3 regions of the Pseudarthrobacter sp. HLT1-7 genome follow, and region 3 is predicted to be linked to each of the others. Evidence: predicted binding sites of a transcription regulator. Region 3 holds the regulator's gene; each other region holds the start of a gene.
The links. Region 3 encodes LexA, which represses DNA repair genes until DNA is damaged. Its sites were predicted from a motif close to TCGAACANNTGTTCGA; they were not measured.
Positions count from the first base shown of each region.

Region 1: AC50X6_RS16100 (DUF6504 family protein) is a predicted target of LexA. The motif match lies at 5,393-5,408, and genes of this name have one in related genera.
Region 2: uvrA (excinuclease ABC subunit UvrA) is a predicted target of LexA. The motif match lies at 2,579-2,594, and genes of this name have one in related genera.

Region 1 covers NZ_JBWZCH010000019.1:58,962-66,660, reverse strand. The annotation lists gene AC50X6_RS16140 (mycoredoxin) at 1-191, opposite strand, end outside; gene AC50X6_RS16135 (P-loop nucleotide/nucleoside kinase family protein) at 309-794, opposite strand; gene AC50X6_RS16130 (SOS response-associated peptidase) at 876-1,622, shown strand; gene AC50X6_RS16125 (AraC family transcriptional regulator) at 1,594-2,556, opposite strand; gene AC50X6_RS16120 (NAD(P)H-binding protein) at 2,638-3,498, shown strand; gene AC50X6_RS16115 (anthrone oxygenase family protein) at 3,513-3,953, shown strand; gene AC50X6_RS16110 (chorismate mutase) at 4,580-4,900, shown strand; gene AC50X6_RS16105 (hypothetical protein) at 4,925-5,311, opposite strand; gene AC50X6_RS16100 (DUF6504 family protein) at 5,466-5,813, shown strand; gene AC50X6_RS16095 (DNA polymerase III subunit alpha) at 5,810-7,699, shown strand, end outside.
Region 2 covers NZ_JBWZCH010000009.1:46,431-54,129, forward strand. The annotation lists gene uvrA (excinuclease ABC subunit UvrA) at 1-2,417, opposite strand, end outside; gene AC50X6_RS10660 (GntR family transcriptional regulator) at 2,643-3,032, opposite strand; gene AC50X6_RS10665 (ABC transporter ATP-binding protein) at 3,041-4,945, opposite strand; gene AC50X6_RS10670 (ABC transporter ATP-binding protein) at 5,032-6,813, opposite strand; gene AC50X6_RS10675 (trans-aconitate 2-methyltransferase) at 6,978-7,699, opposite strand, start outside.
Region 3 covers NZ_JBWZCH010000014.1:48,870-56,568, reverse strand. The annotation lists gene AC50X6_RS13625 (class I SAM-dependent methyltransferase) at 1-273, opposite strand, end outside; gene hflX (GTPase HflX) at 825-2,393, shown strand; gene AC50X6_RS13615 (ATP-dependent DNA helicase) at 2,386-4,617, shown strand; gene lexA (transcriptional repressor LexA) at 5,053-5,802, opposite strand; gene AC50X6_RS13605 (LysM peptidoglycan-binding domain-containing protein) at 6,150-6,575, shown strand; gene AC50X6_RS13600 (histidinol-phosphate transaminase) at 6,644-7,699, shown strand, end outside.

The DNA of each region.
Region 1 (7,699 bases), on a different contig from region 3:
AATACGGTGGGGACGGTCTGGTTGCCGCCGTTGAGCTTCTGCACCAGGGCCGCGGTGCCCTCAACTTCTTCGATGTTAATCTCGGTGTAACCGATGCCTTGCGCGTCCAGCTGCTTCTTCAGCCGGTTGCAGTAACCGCACCACGTGGTAGAAAACATGGTGATGGTGCCGGGTTCGGGGGTGAAATCCACGAAACTCTCCTCAAAACTGGTTGACGGCGCTGGTTCAGAGCGCCGGTTGCCGACAAAAGTCTTACGTCACTGCCAATAACCGTAACCCGCAGCCCGCTATTCCCGCGGAGCGCGGTGCTACGCGCGGATGACCTTCTCGCCCTCATCGAGGGGTGCTTCGAAGCCCGCGAGGAATTTGTCCAGATATGCCGGTCCGACACGGGCGGAGTTCGGTCCCGGGTCCAGCTGGCGCAGCGCGAGGCGGCGGACAAGCACCTCCCGGGGCACGTCAAAGTAGACGAGCTGCCAGGCCGCACCGTGCGCGGTGATAAGCGCCTTGTACTCCTCGCGCCGCTGCCGCGACCAGAAGGACAGATCGACGACGGCGTCCCGGCCATCTGCCATCAGTTCCGTCAGCCGGGTCCGGAGCTGCCGTTCCACCTCCACCGTGAAGTCGAAGTACTCCGGGGTGCCGAAGCGTTCTGCCAGCTCCCGGTCCTGGCGCCACATCTCCTCGTCGACGGAGAGGCGGACGTGCCCGGTGCGCTCCAGAGTCTTCGCATAGGTCGTCTTGCCCGCCCCCGGCAGACCACACATCAGGACCACTGTTGCTGTCTTCGCCATGCACGGAGTCTAGGGGACGGGCGAACCATTGGCGCGCCCAGCCGGGATGACACGGATTGGGTGCGGTGGCATGCTGGTGCCATGTGTGGACGCTATGTGATGGCCCGGGCCGTCGGGGACCTGCTGGCCGAGTTCGACGCCGGGATGGCAGAGGAGATTGCGCTTCCGCCGTCGTGGAATGTCGCCCCGACCGCGGATGTCCCGATCCTGCTGGAACGGCTGGTGGACGGACAACCTGTCCGGCAGCTTCATATTGCGCGCTGGGGACTTGTGCCGTCCTGGGCCAAGGATCCCGGCATCGGGTCAAAGCTGATCAACGCCCGCAGCGAGAGTGTGCTGGAGAAGCCGGCGTTCCGGAAGGCTACCTCCGCCCGGCGCTGCGCGGTCCCGGCGGACGGCTACTACGAATGGAAAGGCGAGGGCCGCAGCAAGCAGCCCTACTACGTGCGCCCCAGCGACGGGCACCCCATGGTGTTCGCCGGGCTCTACGAATGGTGGAAGGACCCGTCCAGGGCAGCGGATGACCCGGAGCGCTGGCTGCTCTCGACGTCGATCATGACCACCGACTCGCCACCGGAAGGCTACGCCGGGGGAATGCTGGCGGAGCTGACCGCGCTGCACGACCGGGTCCCGCTGCCGATGAACCTTGAGACGATGCGGAACTGGCTGGACCCCGCGGCTGACGACGCGGCCGGCCTTGTGGACCTCGTCCGGGCCGGGGCGCACGACGTCGCCGAGGGATGGACGATCGACGCCGTCGGCACCGCCGTCGGAAACGTCAGGAACGACTCCGCCGAACTCATCCGGCCGGTGGGGAGCCTGTTCTAGCCGCTCCGGTGCGGCGGTAGCTGGTGGGATTGGTGCCGTAGACCCTGGAGAACGAGGTGCTGAAAGTGAAGGCGCTGCTGTAGCCGACCCCGGCGGCGATGACGGCCGTCGTATCGGTGGTGCCCGCCAGACGGTCGGCGGCCAGCGCAAGGCGCCAAGTCGTGAGGTACGTCATGGGTGGCTGTCCGACGGCGGCGTGAAACCGGGCGGCCAGCGCGGACCGCGAGACGTGCGCCCGCCGTGCCAGTTCCGCGACGGTCCACGGCGCCGCCGGTTCCTCGTGGAGCAGGGTCAATGCCTGGGCAACAACGGGGTCTCGGGTGCCGGCCGCCCAGCTGGGTGCCAAAGCGTCGGCGCGGAGGACACATACGCGCACCAGATGCAGCAGCAGCAAGTCAAGCACGCGGTCCAGGGCGCTCTCCTTTCCCAGTCTCTGGCTAGTGAGCTCGCGCTCCAGGAGTTCCATCAGGATCGGATCGGCCTCCTGGTCTGTGAAGACTGCAAGGGGCGGCAGTGCCGATGTCACGAGTTGGCCGGCCGCCGCTTCTGTCTGGTAGGTACCAATCAGCAGGACCGTTTTGCCCTGAGAGCTGTTGCCCCACGTCCGGACGCCCTGGGCCATCGTTGTCTCCAGATGAGCCCCCATGGGGGTGCTGCACGACTGGCCGGGGCCGATCACCACAGTCGGCGCCCGGTCCGGGGCATCCGCGACCAGATAGGGAGCCGGGCCACGAACAGTGGCCGCCTGACCTGGCCCCAACAACCGCGGAATGCTTCCCTGGGCGGTGATCCACGTCTGGCCGCGGACGGCTACGATCACGGTCAAGGCGGCTTCGTCCTGAACCTCAATGGCGAACGGCGGGTCCATCACCACCCGAAGAGTGAAGGCGGCCCTCGCGCGGGGCCCAGTCAGGAACTGCGAGAGAGGATCCATAGTCAACATTTTAGACGCCTAGAGATGCAGATGCGACTCTAGAGCATTCACCGTCCAATATGTGACTGGCAGTCTGGGTTCATGAACACAACATCCGAACCTGCTCCTGTTCTTCTCACTGGCGGAACCGGCCGAACCGGCGCCCGCATCGCCCGCCGCCTCATTGACCGGCAGACGCCGGTAAGGATCGGCACACGAAACTCCATGCCGCCGATGGACTGGCACAACCCCGCGACCTGGGCACCCGCCCTGGACGGAGTGCGCGCGGCCTACCTGTGCTACAGCCCGGATCTGGCCTTTCCTGGGGTTGCCCAGTTGATGTCTGACTTCGCCCGGGCTGCCGTAGGGTCCGGGGTGCAGCGGCTGGTACTCCTGTCCGGCCGTGGCGAGGACGGGGCGCGGGCCGCCGAGGACGTCGTCCGGGCGTCCGGGCTGGAGTGGACGGTACTGCGGTGCTCGTGGTTCGCCCAAAACTTCAGCGAACACTTCCTGCTCGGCCCGGTCCGCCGGGGCCGTCTGCTGCTGCCCGCCGATGGGGGCATAGCGGAACCCTTCCTTGATATAGATGACTTCGCCGAGGTCGCCGCAGACTCGCTCATCGGCGCCCGTCATGTGGGAAAGGTGCTGGAACTGACCGGCCCGCGGCTGCTCACCCTGCGGGAGATCGCGGACGAGCTATCAGCCGCCACTGGTCGGCCGATGGAATTCGTTCCGTGCACGGCACAGGAATTCGCGGCAGATCTCGTCCCCGACGGGATCCCCACGGAGGAGGCCATGCCGCTGGCCGAACTCTTTGCCGAGATACTCGACGGGCGGAACTCCTCCTTGACCACGGACCTCGCCTGCGCCCTAAACGGGAAGCCTACCGACTTCAGCACGTATGCAACCCGCGCCGCCGTCACCGGTGTCTGGACCGAACCCGCCGAAGTGAGCCTGCGGTGAGCGGGTGGTTGCCGGTGGCCGCTGGAACCGGCTCCGCTGTGGCCGGCGGCGTCTATCTGGCTTTCTCCGTCGTGGTGATGCCCGCGCTGCGCCGGCAGCCCGCCACGGACGCCATCACCACCATGGTCCTGATCAATGAGAAGGCCGTGCGGGCTCCATTTATGGTCCTGTTCTTTGGCACCGCCGCCGCCTGCGCCGCGATAGCCGTGGCCGCGGCCGTGGACGCCCAGACGCAGCCTCCACTGCGGGTCGTCGGCGCGGTTGCCTATCTGGCTGGGTGGGTCTCCACCATGGTGGTAAATGTGCCGCTCAACAACCGTCTGTCCGCGAACGGCGCTGCTCAGCCGGATCAACAGTGGAACAGCTACCAGCGGTTGTGGACCCGGGCCAACCATATCCGCACGGCCCTGTCCATCGCCGGCGCCGCTGGACTCTTAGCCCCCTTGGTTCCCTGACCGCCCGCATCGCGGAGAATCCGGGAACCAGGAGGCGCGCTGGGCAACAACACCTGTGCCGGGCGTCCCGAACTTCCTGCTTCGGCGCGCCGGTCAGCGCAGCGCCCTGGAGTAAACAGATGGAACGTGCGGTAATCCTTCGTGGCTCTGGAATCCTCCGCCGCGCCACCGCATGGCGGTGCGTCTAGTACTAGGCCGGGTGGGCCGTGGAGGTGACCGGCCGCGATAGGCGAAAGTTGCCGCGGGGGCTTGTAGCAGCGGGAGCGTGGTATGTCTCATCTGAACGACGCGACGATGCGGAGAACGTTTTCCTGGACACTTCAATATCCGGGGCGGACCAGGCAGGACGGCCGGACCAATCGGGATGCCCGCATTGATCTGCCGTGAACGAGTCCCACCGTCGAACGCCGGCCGGGGGATCAACGGCCGCTTCGGCCTGCATCTGCCCAGCGTTCCAGAGCGAGAGGATGAGGCCGTGGTTGGCCTGGATGAACAGCACGTCCGACGCGCTGCCCGGTGGACGGGCCAGCCCGGGCCAACTTTTTGGAAACTGCGGGAGGTGTCAACACTCCGGACGGCCGGAATTAAGTCGACTCGTGGCGGCATGGTTCGATACTGTCGTGCACATGTCCACAAACCATGCAGAAGACAAGTCCGCCAAGGCCGACCGGGAACAGCTCGCCGCCGTGCGGGTCGCCGTTGACGAGGTGGACGAACAGATCGTGTCACTGATCGGCCGCCGCGAGCGCCTGATCCGGATCGCCGGAACCCTCAAGGCGGACAGCGCCGAGGTGCGGGCCCCCGGCCGCGTAGAGCGGGTGATCGAACACGTCCGCGCCACCGCGGAGCAGAAGGACATCGACGTCGACCTCGTCGAGAAGACCTATCGGGCCATGATCGATGCGTTCATCACCCTCGAGCTGGGAGTCTACAAAGCCAGCTCCTAAGGCTGGAACAGGTCCCCGCAGGAGTCAGAGGGCTTCATCCACCGGCACGTTTGCCTGGTAGTCCCGGCCATCGCAGTCGCTGAAGGCCGTCATGAGGTGTCCCTTGGGGAGGCCAAGCACCGTGCTCAGCGGAAAGTTGCCGGTAATGGTGTTGCCGGAGTGCTCCACACCCTTGAGGTCGAAGTTCTCCTCCGTTCCGTCGTGGCTGAAGCAGTAGAAGGAGACGGCCTCGCCGTTCATGAACTCGATCCCCATCCGGCGCTGGTGGGAATGGTCCGCAGTGGCGGACACCAGCCCCACCACATAGGCGCCCTGGCCGGGGATATTTCCGTCTATATCGAAATTCGCCACCAGGGACGTGTCCTTGGCAGCGATGCTGACGTGCTTGAGAAGTGCGTTATGGGAGCTCATGGCTCAATCCTGCTACCTGCGCCTGCGTCCGTCCACCCCTGATCTAGGTTTTGTCCCGGCACCGTCGTAGACTGGAGTTGTTCGAAGATATGTTCGAATAACCTGCTTGGTTTACTTGTTTGGTTTTTACAGATGGTGTGGTCCGGGAGGCACTATGGGCATGTTCAGCGAGTCGGTCGACGTCGTCTGCACCCCCGCCGGAACGCCCCTCAGGCTTGACTGGACAGGCCGCCGCTATACGGTCTGTGCTGATCCGGTCCGCTGGTATGAGCGGCGCCAGTGGTGGGCGGAGGAACCGAGAGCCCCGCTGGGAAGCGGCCCCGGACTGGTGGATCACGAGATCTGGCGGGTCCAGGTGCGTCCGGCCGGATTACCCGGGGGCGGGTCACCCGCGGAGGATTTCCTCACCCTTGACCTGACCCGGCATGTTGGCAGCGGGCGCTGGCGGCTGCTGCGGATCCACGATGCCCTGCGTCCCTTCCGGGAGTCCGAATCAGCATGAGCTTCACCCACCTCCACGTCTCCACGGCCTTCAGCGCCCACTACGGGGTCTCCTGGCCGGAGGAGCTCGCCGGCGCCGCCGCGGCCGACGGCGCCACGGCGCTCGCCTGCACGGACCGTGACGGCCTCTACGGAACCATCAAGCATTTGAAGGCCTGCATGGCCGCGGGACTGGACCCGATCGTGGGGGTGGACCTTGCGGTCTTTGACGACGACGGCGACCTCCGCACCCAGGTGGGCGGACGCGTCGTCGTCCTGGCCCACGGACACAACAACGGCGCCGGGTACCGGGCGCTCTGCCGGCTGATCTCCGATGCCCATGCCCGCACCACCGGCAAGGCGCAGGGAGCGGTCCCCGTGGCCGTCACCCGGGCGGAACTGGCCTCCCGCACCCTGCACCCGGAGACCCTGCAGCCGGTACTGACCGTGCTGATCGGTCCGGACTCCGACGTCGGACGCGCCATGGGCGGGCGCCGCTACCTGCGCCCCCGCACCCTGTTCAAGCGCTGGCTGGACGCGATGCCGCCGGGGACCCTCGCCGCCGAGGTGGTGTCGCAGCTCAGCCCGCCCGGGGAGCCGCTGAGCACGGCCCACGCGGTCCGCATGCTCAAACTGGCCGCGGAGCACGCCGTGCCCGCAGTGCTGAGCAACGCCGTCCGGTACGTCGCCGAGGACGGTGCGGCCACCGCGGACGTGCTGGACTCCGCCCGGACACTGAAGTCCCTGCCCGAACTGTCCGCCGCCCCGCTGCTCCAGCCCAACGGACAGGGCTGGCTCAAGTCAGCGGAACTGATGCTGCAACTGGGCAAGGAGATCATGCACACCGCCGGATACGGCGCCGCGGACCTCAAACGGCTGATGGCCCAGACCGAAGCGCTCGCGGACCGCTGCCGGATGGACCCGGTGCGCGACATGGGCTGGAAACAGCCGGTGGTCCCCGAGGCCTCGGTGATCGGAATCGCCGGGGATGCCCTCGCGGAGCTCACCCAGCGCTGCGAGGCCGGAATCGGCCGCAGGTTCCCCGGGATCACCGGGAAGCCCGCCGGGGAACTCCGCTCCCGGCTGGAGCACGAGTTGCGGATCATCGACAGCCTGGGCTTCGCCGCGTACTTCCTGACCGTCGCCGAGGTCTCGCGGATGATCCTGGCCATGGGCGTCCGCGCCGCGGCCCGCGGCTCGGGCGCCTCCAGCCTGGTCAACTACCTGATTGAGGTCAGCGCGGTGAACCCGCTCCAGCACGACCTCATCTTCGAACGTTTCCTCTCCCAGGACCGCGCCACCCTGCCGGATATCGACATCGATGTCGAAAGCGCCGAACGGCACAACGTCTACCGGAAGATCTTTGAGCGCTTCGGCTCGGAACGCGTCACGCTGATGAGCATGCAAAATGGCTACCGCGCCCGCGGTGCGGTGCGCGACGCCGGGCTTGCCCTGGGCATGGAGGAGGGCGAAATCGGGGACATCGCCAAGCAGCTGTGGCGGTTCTCGGCCCGGAACTTCCGCGAGGCCCTGGTGGAGAAACCCGAGCTGAAGGAGTTCGCCGGCCGGGTGGAACAGCGTGATTTCTCCGAAAACCAGCAGCTGGACCTGCTGGTGGACCTCACTGAACGGCTGGACCGGCTGCCGCGGCACATCTCCATGCACCCGTGCGGGGTCATCCTGGGGGACGCCACCCTGCTGGACCGAACCCCCGTGCAGCCCAGCGGCCTGGGCCTGCCGATGAGCCAGTTCGACAAGCACGATATGGACCCCATGGGCATGCTCAAACTTGATGTCCTGGGCGTCCGGATGCAAAGCGCCATGGCCTTCGCCGTCAGGGAAGTCATCCGGTTGCATCCCTCCAAGGCCGAGGTGGTGTTAGCAGGCGCGCACCCGTCAGGACCGGAC
Region 2 (7,699 bases), on a different contig from region 3:
GCGAAAAACTCGGCGCCTTCCTCGATGGGCATGTTCAGGACATCGGCGATGGTCTTGCCCTTGTAGTGGACTTCCAGGGTTTCGCGGTTGTAGCGGGCGCCGTGGCAGACCTCGCAGGGCACGTAGACATCCGGAAGGAAGTTCATTTCGATCTTCAGCGTGCCGTCGCCGGAGCAGGCCTCGCAGCGGCCGCCCTTGACGTTGAAAGAGAACCGGCCCGGCAGGTAACCGCGGACCTTCGCCTCTGTGGTCTCGGCGAAGAGCTTGCGGATGTTATCAAAGACGCCCGTGTAGGTGGCCGGGTTGGAACGCGGGGTGCGGCCGATGGGGCTCTGGTCTACGTGCACCACCTTGTCGAGGTGCTCGAGGCCCTGGATGGACTTGTGCCGCCCGGCCACCTGCTTGGCGCCGTTGAGCTTGTTGGCCAGGACCTTGTACAGGATCTCGTTGACCAGGGTGGACTTGCCGGAGCCGCTGACGCCGGTCACCGCGGTGAACAGGCCCAGCGGGAACGTGGCATCCACGTTCAGGAGGTTGTGCTCCTTGGCACCGATCACCTTGAGCTCGCGCTTCTTGTCGTATTTGCGCCGCTTCTTGGGGATCTCGATCTTCTTGCGGCCGGAGAGGTAGTCGCCGGTGAGGGATTCGGTATTCTCCAGCAGTCCCTGGTAGGAACCGGAGTGCACCACCATGCCGCCGTGTTCGCCGGCGCCCGGTCCGATGTCGACCACCCAGTCGGCTTCCTGGATGGTGTCCTCGTCGTGCTCCACCACGATCAGGGTGTTGCCGAGGTCCCGCAGCCGGGTGAGCGTCTCGATCAGGCGTCGGTTGTCCCGCTGGTGCAGCCCGATGGAGGGCTCGTCGAGGACGTAGAGCACGCCCACGAGGCCGGAGCCGATCTGGGTGGCCAGCCGGATGCGCTGGGCTTCGCCGCCGGACAGGGTGCCGGAGGGCCGTTCCAGGTTCAGGTACTCCAGGCCGACGTCGAGCAGGAAGGTCAGGCGGGCCTGTATCTCTTTGAGGACCTGGTGGGCGATCTGGGATTCGCGGCCGGTGAGCACCAGGTTGTCGAGGAAGTGCGCACAATCGCGCATCGGCAAGGCCGCGACGGCGGCAATGGACTTCCCGTTGATCAGAACCGAGAGCGACGCCGGGTTCAGCCGGGCGCCGTTGCAGGCCGGGCACGGGATCTGCCGCATGTACTCCTCATAACGGTCCCGGGCCTTGTCGGAGTCGGTTTCGAGGTGCTTCCGGTGGACGTACTGGATGACGCCTTCGAAGCCGGTACTGTACTTGCGCTCGCGGCCGAAGCGGTTGCGGTACTGCACCACCACCTTGTGGTCCTTGCCGTGCAGCACCGTTTGGCGGGTATCCTCGGAAAGCGTGTCCCACGGGGTCTTCATCGAGAACCCGAGTTCCTTGGCAAGTCCGCCGAGCAGCCGGTTCCAGTATTCCGTCGTCGCCGTCCCGAGCGACCACGGCGCGATGGCGCCCTCAGCGAGGGACAGCTCGCCGTTCGGAATGATGAGTTCCTCATCGACTTCGAGCTTCGTGCCGATGCCGCTGCAGGCGGAGCAGGCACCGAAGGGGTTGTTGAACGAGAAGGAGCGGGGCTCGATCTCGTCGATCGCGAGGGGGTGCTCATTGGGGCAGGCCAGGTGCTCGGAGAACGCCCTGATCCGTTCCGGGTGGTCCGCGTCCAGATCGACGAATTCGGCAAGGATCCGTCCCTCCGCCAGGCCAAGGGCGGTTTCCACCGAGTCGGTAAGGCGCTGGCTGATGCCGTCTTTCACCACGAGCCGGTCCACCACCACTTCGATGGTGTGCTTGAACTGCTTGCCGAGCTTGGGCGGATCGCTCAGCTGGATCAGCTTGTCATCAACCCGGGCGCGTGAGTAGCCCTTCGCCGTAAGCTCCTTAAACAGCTCGACAAACTCACCCTTACGGCCCCGGACGACGGGTGCCAGGACCTGGAAACGGGTTCCCGCCGGCAACTCCAGCAACTGATCCACGATCTGCTGAGGTGTCTGCTTCGCGACGGGTTCCCCGCACATGGGGCAGTGCGGGCGGCCGACACGGGCCCACAGCAGGCGCATGTAGTCGTAGATCTCGGTGATGGTGCCCACCGTGGAGCGGGGATTCTTGCTCGTGGACTTCTGGTCGATGGACACCGCCGGAGAGAGGCCCTCGATGAAGTCGACGTCGGGCTTGTCCACCTGGCCAAGGAACTGCCGGGCGTAGGCAGAGAGCGATTCGACGTAGCGGCGCTGGCCCTCGGCGAAGATGGTGTCGAAGGCGAGAGAAGACTTTCCGGATCCTGAGAGCCCGGTGAAGACAATCATGGAGTCGCGCGGCAGGTCGAGATCCACGTTGCGGAGGTTGTGCTCGCGCGCGCCCTTGACGATGAGGCGGGACATGTCCGGTCGCTTCACCTCGGGGCGGGCGTCGATCGCGCGGCCCGGTTTTGCGGCGCCCACCGGAACCGCGCCCATCGGAACTGCGCTCTCCGGAACTGCGGGGGTCTGGGAATCAACGGCTGGATGTTCAGCTACGGCTTTAGGCACGCTACTAATGCTAATCGAAAACTTCTTCGAATATCCATTCCCGGCTGTGTCCCGGGCCGGGGAAACCCGCCCCGTGTGCTACCGGTGCTGCTCGCGGTCGTACGCCGCCGCGAGCAACTGCACGGCCTCAGCGAAGCTCGCGCCCCGGGTCTTCGCCGCGGCGGCGAACTCGGCCGCGGCGGCGGACAGGGAGCTCCAGGCCTCGTCCCGGGCGCAGACCACCGTCCCGTTCCGGCCCCGGGTGATCACGACGCCGGCACCCTCGAGTTCCTTGTAGGCGCGCGCCACGGTATGCGGGGCGACGCCCAGCTCGCCGGCGAGGCTGCGCACCGCCGGGAGCCTGGTTCCGGCCGGCAGTGTTCCGCGGTCTGCCCGTTCAATGACGGTGAGCCTGAGCTGTTCGAAGAGGGGCACGGAGCTGGCCGGGTTGGGCCGCCAGGCACCGGGAAAAGGTGTCGCCGAGGTCACTGCGGGGCTCACTGTTCCGGCCCTCCGGGCCCTTGCGGCTGTTCGCGGCCAGCGAACTGCGCCTCATACAATTTCGGGTAAAGCCTGCCCCCGGCCAAGAGCTGCCGATGGGTTCCGCGTTCAACGATCTGTCCTTGGTCCATGACCAGAATTAGATCAGCGTCGCGGACGGTGGACAAGCGGTGGGCAATCACGAAGCTGGTCCGGCCTTGCCGGAGCCGATGCATCGCCTGGCGGATTTGGGCCTCGGTCCGGCTGTCAACGGAGCTGGTGGCCTCGTCGAGAACCAGGATGCTGCGCGCAGCCAGCTGCGCCCGGGCGATTGAGATGAGCTGGCGCTGCCCGCGGCTCAGCGTGTCGCCGTCGTTGCCGAGCATCGTGGCGTAGCCGGCCGGCAGGGCCCGGACGAACTGGTCCACGTGGCTGGCCTGCGCCGCTGCGACGATCTCGGCATCGCTGGCGCCGGGGCGGCCGTACTCGATGTTTTCCCGGATGCTGCCGGTGAAGAGCCAGGCGTCCTGCAGCACCGTGGCGAAGGCGGCCCGCAGCTCATCCCGCGGCAGCCCTGCGATGTCCGCCCCGTCGACGGTGATCCGGCCCGAATCCAGCTCGTAGAACCGCATCAGGAGGTTCACCACCGTGGTCTTGCCGGCGCCCGTCTGGCCGACGATCGCCACGGTCTGCCCCGGCTCCACAGTGAAGGAAAGGTCCCGGACGACCGGCGTGTCCGGGCTGTAGCCGAAGGTGGCGTGCTCGAAGGAGACGCGGCCCTCGGCGCCGGCGTCGCGCGCCGGGATCGGCGCGGGTATCTGCGCTGGTCTCTGCGCTGGGGCCGGGCGGTACCCGGCGGCCGTGGCGGGGCGCTCGGCCGGGATCTCCGGCGCGTCGAGCAGGGCAAAAACGCGCCCGGCGGAGACCAGGCAGGACTGCAGGAGGGTCAGCATGCCGCCGATCTGCCCCATCGGCTGGCTGAAAAGCCTGCTGAACTGGATGAATGCCTGGATGCCGCCGATCGTCATGGCCCCGGCGGTGACCTGGAGCGCCCCGACCACGGCGACGGCGATGTAGTTGAGGTTGGAAACGAAGACCATCAGCGGCTGCACGACGCCGGACATGTACTGGGCGCGGGCGCTGGCCCGGTTGAGCTTGTCGTTGCTGTCCTTGAAACTGGCGGCGGACGCGTCCTGCCGCCCGAACGCCTTGATCACTTCATGGCCCGTGACGAACTCCTCCAGCTGGGCATGCAACTCCCCGGTACTCGCCCACTGCGCGGTGAAATGCGGCTGCGATTTACGGGCCACCAGCACGGTGATCAGGGTGGAGACCGGGACGGACACCAGCGCGATCACGGCCAGGACCGGTGAAATCCACAGCATCATGGCGAGTGCGCCGGAGAGCATCAGGAGGGACATGATCAGCTGGTTGAGCAGTTGGCTGAGCGCCTGGGAGATATTGTCGACGTCGTTGGTCGCGCGGCTCAGCACGTCCCCGCGGTGCTGTTCGTCGAAGTGGCTGGACGGCAGCACATGCAGCTTTTCCTCGACCGAAGCCCGGAGACCGTAACTGAGGCGCTGGACGGCCCTGGCCGTCAGGGCACCCTGGATCCAGCTGAACAGGGAGGCGCCGAGGTACATCAGGGATACCACTGCCAGCAGCACCGCGAGTTTCTCCTGGTTGAAGGTGCCGCCCATCACGCCGTCGACGACGACGTCGGTAGCGTCACCCAGCAGCTTGGGTGCTGCCACGTTGAGCGCGACAAAGGCGCAGGTGGCCGCGACGGCGCCGGCCATCCGCCATTTCGACGGGCGCAGGAGACCGAGCAGCCTGCCGGTGGTACCCAAGCCGGACGGTTCCCTGTCCGCGGCCCTGCCCACGGCCAGGTCAGCGGCCAGGGGCCGGTCCACGGCCTTCATGGTTGTGGAGGTGACGGCCGGCGACCCGGCATCGGCCAACGCCTCGGCCGACGGAAGGGTCCCGGCCTCGAGGGCCGGTTCCCGGCTCACAGAGTCCCCTCCGGGACGAGTTGGGAGGCAGCAATCTCCTGATAGCTCGTGGAGGACTCCATCAGTTCCCTGTGCGTTCCCTGCGCCACAACGCGCCCGTTGTCCAGCACCAGGATCAGGCCGGCGTCCACGATCGTGGATACCCGCTCGGCCACGATCAGCACGGTCGCCGAACCCAGCAGGGGCGCCACGGATTCCCGGAGCCGATAGTCCGTGCCGTAGTCCAGCGCGGAGAAACTGTCGTCGAAGAGGTAGACGGGGGCCTGGCGGAGCAGGGCGCGGGCGATGCACAGCCGCTGCCGCTGGCCGCCGGAGAAATTGGTGCCGCCCTGGCTCACGGGCGAGTCCAGCCCCTGGGGGAGCCCGCGGACGAACTCCCCGGACTGCGCCGTTCCCAGCACCCGCCAGAGCTCCGCGTCGGTAGCGCCCGGCGCCCCCATGCGCAGGTTTTCCGCCAGGGTCCCGGTGAACAGGTATGAATGCTGCGGCACGAGGGCGATGAGTCCGCGGAGCGCCGCCAGCGGAAAGTCACGGATGTTGCGGCCGCCGACGTGGATCTCGCCTCCGGTGGCATCCAGGAAACGGGGCAGCAGATTCAGCAGCGTGGTCTTGCCGCTGCCGGTGGCACCAATGATCGCCGTCGTGGTGCCGGGCTCCGCCGTGAACGTTACGCCTTCAAGAACGGGCGCTTCGGCGCCGGGGTAGGCAAAGGTGACGCCCCGGAACTCCACGATGTTTTTGGCGGGGCCGTTGTCCGGGCTCCTGCCGGCGTCGACCGCACCGGCGTCGACCGCAACGGCATCGGCTGCACCGGCATCGGCCGCACCGGGGCCATCCGTGATGGCGGGGGCCGTGTCCAGCACGGCCTGGATGCGTTCGGCGCAGGCGGCGGCACGCGGGGCCGTCATGAACACGTACATGGCCATCATGATCGCAATCAGGATCTGCAGGATGTAGGCGATGAACGCCGTGAGGGCGCCGAGCCGCATCTCGCCGGACTGGATTCGGAAGCCACCGAACCAGACGACGACGACGGAGGACAGATTGACCACCAGCATGATCAGCGGCATCATCCCGGCAACGAGCAGCGCCGACTGCGTGTTGTTCCTGGTGAGGACCTTGTTGGCACCGTCGAAGCGGCGGATCTCATGGCCCTGGCGGACAAAGCCTCGGATGACGTTGGCGCCGACAATCTGCTCCCGAAGGATCCGGCTGATCCGGTCGATAAGTTCCTGGCCCTGCCGGTAGAGCGGAATGAGACGGCGGACGATCACGGCCATGATGACCGCGAGCACCGGCACTACCGCCGCCACCAGGCCGGAAAGGGCAATGTCCTGGTTCATGGCCAGCACGATGCCGCCGAGGAAGATGGCCGGCGCCGCGATGAGCATGGTGAAGACGAGCACCGCGAGGTTCTGGATCTGCGCGACGTCGTTGGTTGCCCGGGTGACCAGGCTCGGGGCGCCGAAGGCCGCGACTTCCTGGGAGGACAGGGACTGCACTTTGTCGAACAGTTCTTCGCGTAATTTCCGGCCCATCTCCATGGCCACGATGGCGCCCAGATAGCCGGCCGCGACGGCGGCCAGGACCTGGACCGCGGCAATGCAGGCCATCCAGGAACCGAGTTTTGGGATCTCCGCGGTATTGCCGCCGATGATCCCGTCGTCGATGATGGCCGCGTTCAGGGTGGGGAGGAGCAGGTTGGCGGTGGTCTGGACGAGTTGCAGCAGGACAATCACCAGTACGGTCACCTTACGGGCGGATAACAGCCGCCCCATCAGGCCAAGTAGCACCGAACCTCCATCAATAGACCAGGGCCCGGATCCGGATACGCGTGGCGGCCGCCCCCACGCCGCCCCGTCATTCTAGCCCCGCCACGGTGTGCATTGGTGTCACACGGCTGCCGGGATTTTCCACCGGCCGTGAATGACCCCGACACTGCTCAGCCCCGTTTCCGGGCGACGGCAAAAATCCGCCGGAAGGGGAACACCGTTCCGTGCGCGCCGGCCGGGTATGCCTCGGCGAGCCTGGCCGAATATTCGGCTTCGAACTCGCGGGCATCCCCGGCGGACAGGGCCGCAAGGACGGGGCGGAGTCCCGTGCCGCGGACCCACTCCAGTACGGGGTTCTCGCCCGGGAGCAGCTGCTGGTAGGTGGTCTCCCAGGCGTCGGCGTCACAGCCGGCGTCGAGCATGATCTTCAGGTAGTCAGCGGGCTCCCCCACGACGTCCTCATGGCGCAGCACCCCGGCGAGCCGGCCGGACCAGACCCCGGACTCGGCCAGCCCGCTCATCAGCGTGTGCGAGGGGGACGAAAAGTTGCCGGGAACCTGCAGCGCGAACCAGGCCCCGGGCTTCAGCGCGGCAAGCCAGCGCGGCAGCAGCTGCCGGTGGCCGGGAACCCATTGCAGGGCGGCGTTGGTGACCACCACGTCGGTCCCCCCGGCCGGCGTCCACCCGGCGATGTCGGCGAGGCTGAACGACAGATTGGGCGCCGTCCCGGCATAGGCGCCGGACCTGGCAAGCATCTCCGGCGAGGAATCCAGACCCACAATCCGGGCCTCGGGCCAACGGTCCGCGAGCGTGGCCGTCAGGTTGCCGGGACCGCAGCCGAGGTCGACCACGTGCCGCGGGGCGTCGGCATGAATCCGGCCCGTCAGGTCAA
Region 3 (7,699 bases):
GACATCGACGGCGTAGACCTGCGAATGCGGTGCCCGCAGGGCCATGGTGAGCGCGACCGGACCCCAGCCGCAGCCGATGTCCAGCAGCTTCCCCTGCGGTGCCGGGGCCGGAACCGCGGCCAGCAGGACCGCCGTGCCCTTGTCGATGCCGTCCGGGCTGAAGATGGCCGAGGACGTCTGCAAGCGGCGCGTCTCGCCGGCAAGCTCCACGGTCAGTGGCTTGCGCGTAAAGGCCCCGGCGGGCTGGGCGCTGAAATAGTGTGCAGACTCCATATCTGGCAGATTAGTTGGCCGTCGGCCTGTATGGGAAACCGGTGGGGACGGGAAGACCCGGGCTGTCGCGGCATGGTTCGGGGGAGCTCAACCGGACGCCCGCCCGGGCCGGAGGCAGCGTCGCCGTCTGCTACTGTTGAGGGCATGTTCTCAATCTTCAAGTAGCCGGTGCGGGTCAAATCCCGTCCCCGCAGCGACGCAGGTAATTACCTTCCGCCAATTTGATCTCGTGCAGCGCCCAATCCAGTGTTTCGTCCCTGTCTGGGGCCCGCAACATTTGGCGAACAGCGATTCCCGTCACATGGACAGTTCAGGACAACAAGACTTGGGCGTATATTCGTCCCCGCAGGCGTGTCCAGGCAGCAACTCATATTAATGATTTCCCTCCCTCATCCCGCCGCTCCACACGGAGCCCACTCTGCCCCCGGCACCGCTGCCGCCGGCATACCAGGAGGACCCGTTTGACCGATAGTCGTCAGCCCCGCGCGAATACCGCCCCACACAACACCGATCGGCACTATTCTGAAACTGCCGAACCTTCAAAGGAGACCATGACCAGCCAGCCCAACACCGGACCCGATTCAGCAGCCCCGGACATGAGCCCCGCGGAGATCCAGGCTGTCATCGACCGGATCCTCTCCAAGGACACCCCCGCCCGGACCGAGGCCCCGGCTGCCGCCGAGTCCCGGCCGGTGCTCGGCAAGGCCCAGGCGATCTCCAGGCCGGACGCGGAACACGGCAACTACGATGGCGACCAGCAGGACCTCGAGGATCGGCACGCCCGACGCCGGATCGGCAGCCTGTCCACCGAACTTGAAGATGTCACCGAAGTCGAATACCGTCAACTGCGCCTTGAGCGCGTCGTGCTGGCCGGCCTCTGGACCGAAGGCACTCTCGCGGATGCCGAGAACTCGCTGCGTGAGCTCGCAGCCCTCGCCGAGACCGCAGGCTCGGAGGTCCTCGACGGTATTGTCCAGCGCCGCGCGAAGCCCGATCCCGGAACTTTCCTCGGATCCGGCAAAGCCCAGGAACTCAAGGACATCGTGATGTCCACCGGCGCGGACACCGTCGTGGTCGACGCCGAACTGGCCCCGTCCCAGCGCCGCAGCCTGGAAGACATCGTCAAGGTCAAGGTCATTGACCGCACGGCCCTGATCCTGGACATCTTTGCCCAGCACGCCAAAAGCCGCGAAGGCAAGGCCCAGGTGGAACTGGCCCAGCTCGAATACCTGCTCCCGCGCCTGCGCGGCTGGGGTGACTCGATGTCCCGCCAGGCCGGTGGCCAGGTGGGCGGTGCAGGCGCCGGCATGGGCTCGCGTGGTCCCGGTGAAACCAAGATCGAACTGGACAGGCGCCGGATCCGCACCCGGATGGCCAAGCTGCGGCGCGAAATCGCCGCGATGAAGCCGGCCCGGGAAACCAAGCGCGCCAACCGCCGTCGTAATGCCGTGCCGTCAGTAGCGATCGCCGGGTACACCAACGCCGGGAAGTCCTCGCTGCTGAACCGGCTGACGGATGCCGGTGTCCTGGTGGAGAACGCACTGTTCGCCACCCTGGACCCGACGGTCCGCAAGGCTGAAACCTCCGACGGGCTGGGCTATACCCTCGCCGATACCGTGGGCTTTGTCCGCTCGCTCCCCACCCAGCTCGTGGAGGCCTTCCGCTCCACCCTGGAGGAGGTTTCCGACGCGGACCTGATCCTGCACGTCGTCGATGTATCCCACCCGGATCCGGAGGGCCAGATTGCCGCCGTCCGCAAGGTGTTCAGCGAAGTCGACGCCCGCAAGGTCCCGGAAATCATCGTCCTGAACAAGGCCGACGCCGCCGACCCCTTCGTGATCGAACGGCTCAAGCAGCGCGAACCGCGCCACGTGGTGGTTTCGGCACGCACCGGTGAGGGCCTTCCGGAGCTGCTCAAGGCCATCAGCGACGGCATCCCGCGGCCCAGCGTGAGGCTGGAACTGATGATCCCGTACGACCGCGGGGACCTGCTCAGCAAGCTGCACGAGACCGACGCCGAGATCCTCAGCCTCGACCACGGGGAATCCGGCACCCGGGCCGTCGTAATGGTGCGCGAAGGATTCGCGGCTGAACTGGATTCGTTTGTCAGCAATGACTGAGGCAGCGGTGACGGGGCCGGACCCGGAGCGGGCAGGCCCCGACGGGGACGACTCCGCAGGGAACGACTCTGCCGGCGACGGATCTGCCGGCGGGACCCGGGCTGGTGAAAACCCTGACGGAGCTGACGGCCCTGACGGAGCTGACGGACACGGGCCGGCAGCACAAAAGGGGGCGGGTAGAGCCCAGCCGCACAGCGAGGAGTTCGTCATTGAGCTCCTCGAGCGGGCAGTATCCGGCATGGGCGGCCAGAGCCGCGACGGCCAGCACGAAATGGCCCGGCAGGTGGCGCGCGCGATCGACAGCGGCGACCACCTGCTGGTCCAGGCCGGCACCGGCACGGGCAAGTCCCTCGCTTACCTGGTCCCGCTGATCGCCCATTCGCTGGTCAGCCAGAAACCAACCCTTGTCTCCACTGCCACCCTGGCCCTCCAGACCCAGATCGTGGGCCGGGACCTGCCCCGGCTGCTCAAGACCATCACCCCTGCCCTGGAGCGGCCCGTCAAGGTCGCCCTGGTCAAGGGACGCTCCAACTACGTCTGCCGGCACAAGCTCGACGGCGGTTTCCCTTCCGAGGAGCCCTCCGAGGGTCAGCTCTTCTCCCTCGGCGAGGACACATCCGTCCCGCATTTTGCCGCGGCCATGGGCGGCGCGTCCTCCCAGCTGGGCAAGGAAGTAGTCCGTCTCCGCGAATGGGCCGAGGCGACCGCCTCGGGCGACCGCGACGAGCTGATGCCCGGCGTGACCGACCGCGCCTGGCGCCAGGTGTCCGTCACCTCGATGGAATGCCTCGGGGCGCAGAAATGTCCGCTGGCGGGCGAATGTTTCAGCGAACTGGCCCGGCAGAACGCTGCAGACGCCGACGTCGTCGTCACCAACCACGCCATGCTGGCCGTCAGCGCCTTCGAGGGCCTCGCCGTGCTGCCCGAGTACGACGTCGTGGTGGTCGACGAGGCGCACGAACTCCAGGACCGCGTCACCGGCGCCGTGTCCGGGCAGCTCTCCGTCGCTATGGTGCATGTTGCCGCTTCAGGGGCGCGGAAGCACACCGGCATTACCGTGGACGCGCTTAGCAATGCAGCGGCCAACCTCGAGCTGGCCATTGAAGGCGTCCCCGGCGGACTTATGCCCAAGGGCCTCAACAGCGAACAGTTGGACTGTGTGGACCAGTTGCGTGATGCCTGCCGCGCCGCGCTGTCCGATTCCAAGGGGGACAGCGCCAACACGGCCGACGGCGGCCGTCAGCTCGCCCGCTCCCGGCTCATGGTCATCCTGGAACTCTGCGAACGGCTGCTCGCGGCTCGGGAAAACCGTGAAGTGGTGTGGTTTTCCCGCAACAGCACCTTCGACCCGGCGCAGGGGTACTCCCAGCCGGACGAGTCCGCTCCGGCGCTGATCAACGTGGCGCCGCTGAGCGTCGCCGGCCGGCTGCGCGAGGGCCTGTTCGCAGACCACACGGTAATCCTGACCTCGGCTACCCTGGCGATCGGCTCGGCGTTTGAACCGGCCGCCGGCGGCCTTGGACTGGTCGGCCCCGGCGCGCCCAGCTGGACCGGCGTCGACGTCGGCTCGCCGTTTGAATACCCCAAACAGGGGATTCTTTATGTTGCGAAGCACCTGCCCAAACCCGGCCGCGGCACCTCCCCGGAAGCGCTTGATGAGCTGGAGAAACTGATCCGGGCCTCCGGCGGCGGGGCCTTATGCCTGTTTTCCTCCCGCCGCGCCGCCGAAGACGCCGCCGAGGCCATGCGGCCGCGGTTGGAGCTGAGCATTCTCTGCCAGGGAGACTCAACCATGACAGGGCTCGTGCGGCAGTTCGCCGACGAGCCGGACACCTGCCTCTTCGGGACTATGTCGCTGTGGCAGGGTGTTGACGTCCCGGGCGACTCCTGCCGGCTGGTCGTGATCGACCGGATCCCCTTTCCGAGGCCGGACGACCCGCTGATGACGGCGCGGTCCCGCGCTGTGGCCCAGGCCGGCGGCAACGGCTTTATGAGCGTGTCGGCGACCCACGCCGCGATCCGGCTGGCACAGGGCGCCGGGCGGCTGATCCGGACGACGACGGACAAAGGAGTGGTGGCGGTACTGGACTCACGGCTCTCCACGGAACGCTACGGGGGATTCCTCCGCGCCGCACTTCCGCCGTTCTGGCCCACCACCGATCCCGCGATAGCCTTTGCTGCGCTGGAACGCCTCGCCAAAGAATCCGGGCAGCCGGCCGCGTAGAGGCTGCCATTCAGAGAGTCCGGGTGGAACGTCCCGGCCCGGGTCGCGGCGTTCGCGCCCACTTGCTCCGGCCCGCGGGCGACGGCAGCGCCTGGATTCCGCGGACTTCCGGTGCCGGGCTGCTGACGCGGCGCATTTAGCCTTGCGACGCGCAAATGCCCTGGCGCTGCGGGTATTCCGGTAGCGCCACGACATCCGCGCGTCGCAGGAAAGATTGCGTGTCGTGTCCCAGTGCCCGCTCGTATTCAGCCCACCCCGGGTCGGCGTACTTCGGCGAAAGACCCGAAACAGGGAGCACTCCGATTCTGAGTGCCAAAGGTAAATGCTCCGTCACATAATGTGACGGAGCATTTAAGGTCAAACCGAAAAGTGAGGGAGCGTTCTGTTGTCCACCGCGAAAGGTGAGCGAGCGTCAGAGCCGGTATCTGATTTTAGCTACAGGGAGCGGAGTACCGAGACCACCTTGCCCATGATGACGGCGTGATCGCCGAGGATGGGCTCGTACTGGGTGTTCTGCGGCAACAGCCACATGTGGCCGTCGCGTTGGCGGAATGTCTTGACCGTTGCTTCGTCGTCCAGCAGCGCGGCCACGATGTCGCCGTTGACGGCGTCGCTCTGCCGGCGTACCACCACCCAGTCGCCGTCGCAGATGGCGGCGTCAATCATCGAATCGCCTGCGACTTTGAGCATAAAAAGCTCACCATGACCCACCAGCTGGCGCGGCAGCGGCATCACGTCCTCGACCACCTGGTCGGCGAGAATAGGGCCGCCGGCAGCGATCCGGCCCACGAGCGGCACCATAGCGGTATCCGTGGCGCTGGTGAGCTCGGAGACGGACAGCCCGCCCACGGAGCGCAGGCCGCTCGGCTTCCCGGCTCCTGAAATCCTGGTGGCCCCCTCATCCAGGGTCAGCGGCATGAGCACTTCCATGGCACGCGGACGCTTGGGGTCGCGCCTCAGGTAGCCCAGCTTCTCAAGCTGGGACAACTGGTGGGTGACGCTGGAGAGGCTTGCCAGTCCAACCATGTCGCCAATCTCACGCATGGACGGCGGGTAGCCGTTCTCCGATACCGAGCGCTGGATGGTTTCCAGGATCTTCTTTTGCCGGATGGTGAGGCTCTTCGGGGGCCGGGCAGCCTGCTGGTTCCGCTGGCTGGCCCTGCCGCCGGTGGCTTGTGCTGCCATATTCGCCAACGCCTTTCCCTTGTGCCCGGCTGTCGTCGCTGCAGTTGCCGGAACGTACGGCCCTGTTTTTCGGACTTTGTCAGACCCTGCTGATCAACTGCAGATGCGGTTGTCCTGTGACTCCAACGTAGGCCAGCCGCAGCAGTTTTTCAAACATTTGTTCTAGCGAGTCTCGACAATGTTCGTCTATAAGTGCTAAAACAGAAGCAGAGTTCGAATATGTATTCGACTTTGGCGATGTTCGGACAAGGCGCGACGTTCGGTTCTATGTTCGAAGGTTAGGCCGGTTGGCGGCAAGTACGTGCAGTACGCCGGGCGGCACCGTATGGTCCAGGAGGGCTCAGTTCATGTCAGCATCAAGCGCGTTTCACGACACATTCGGCTACACAACCGACCGCGGAGAGGCATCCGGCGATGGTCGTTTTCTCGGCGGGCACGGCTCCGCGGCCCGCACCAGGCAGGCGCCGCTGCGGTTGACCAGGCGAGGACGCTTCGTCTTTTTCGGCGTTCCCCTCATTCTGCTGGCCGCCCTCATTCTCTCCTTCAGCGGCTTTCTCAATGCGCCGGCCAAGGCCTCCGAGTCCGCCGCCGATCTGCGGTTGACCCCGGCTGTTTCGGTCACCGTTCAGCCCGGAGACTCGCTGTGGGCCATCGCCGGAACCGTGGCCCCGGAGCGTGATCCCCGCGATGTGGTGGCCGACATTCTTCAGCTCAACAACCTCGAGGCGGCCCGGGTTGTTCCCGGCCAGTCACTCGTGGTTCCAGCCAAGTAACATCTCTGGTGCAGTCCGTCAGGCGTCACAGTTTCAGGGCCCGTCGCCGTCTCACTTAAACTAGTTGAGTGACCGACCAGTTAGAACGCCTGAATCGACTCCCCCTCCGGACCAATCTGCGTGGGCTGAGCCCGTATGGTGCACCGCAGTTGGAGGTGCCGATCCTGCTCAACGTCAATGAGAACACCCATGGTGTGCCGGCCGATGTCCGCGCCGCGATTTCCGAGGCCGTGACCATCGCGGCAGCCGGACTCAACCGATATCCGGATCGGGAGTTCACCGAACTGCGCGGAGCCTTGGCGGACTACCTCGGTCACGGCCTGGGTGCGGAAAACATCTGGGCAGCCAACGGCTCCAACGAGGTCCTCCAACAGATCCTCCAGGCCTTCGGCGGACCGGGCCGTACCGCCCTCGGCTTCCCTCCCACCTACTCCATGTACCCCCTGCTGGCCGCCGGCACGGACACGGAATACATCTCCGGGGTCCGCGCCGAGGGCTACGGCCTCAGTGCCGAATCGGCAGCCCGCCAGGTCCGCGAACTGCAGCCCAACATCGTGTTCCTATGCTCCCCGAACAACCCCACCGGCACCGGGCTTGGCCTCGACGTCGTGGCAGCGGTCTACGAAGCGGGCGAAGCCAGCCAGACCGTGGTGATCGTTGACGAGGCTTACCACGAGTTCGCCCACGACGGCACTCCGAGCGCCCTCACGCTGCTGCCTGGCCGGGAGCGGCTGATCGTTTCGCGCACCATGAGCAAGGCTTTTGCCCTCGCGGGCGCACGGCTGGGCTACATGGCGGCGGCCCCCGAAGTCGCCGACGCCCTGCGCCTCGTCCGGCTGCCGTACCACCTCTCCGCCATCACGCAGGCGACAGGCCTGGCCGCGCTAAACCACCGGACCGCGCTCATGGCCGACGTCGAGGACATCAAGCGCCAGCGTGACCGGATAGTCTCCGAGCTGCAGCGGATGGGGCTCAAACCCGCGGCCTCCGACTCCAACTACGTCTTCTTCGGCGGCCTCGGGGATTCGCACGAGACCTGGCAGGAGCTTCTGGACGCCGGGGTACTGATCCGCGACGTCGGCATCCCCGGGCACCTGCGTGTCACTGCCGGCACTGAGACGGAA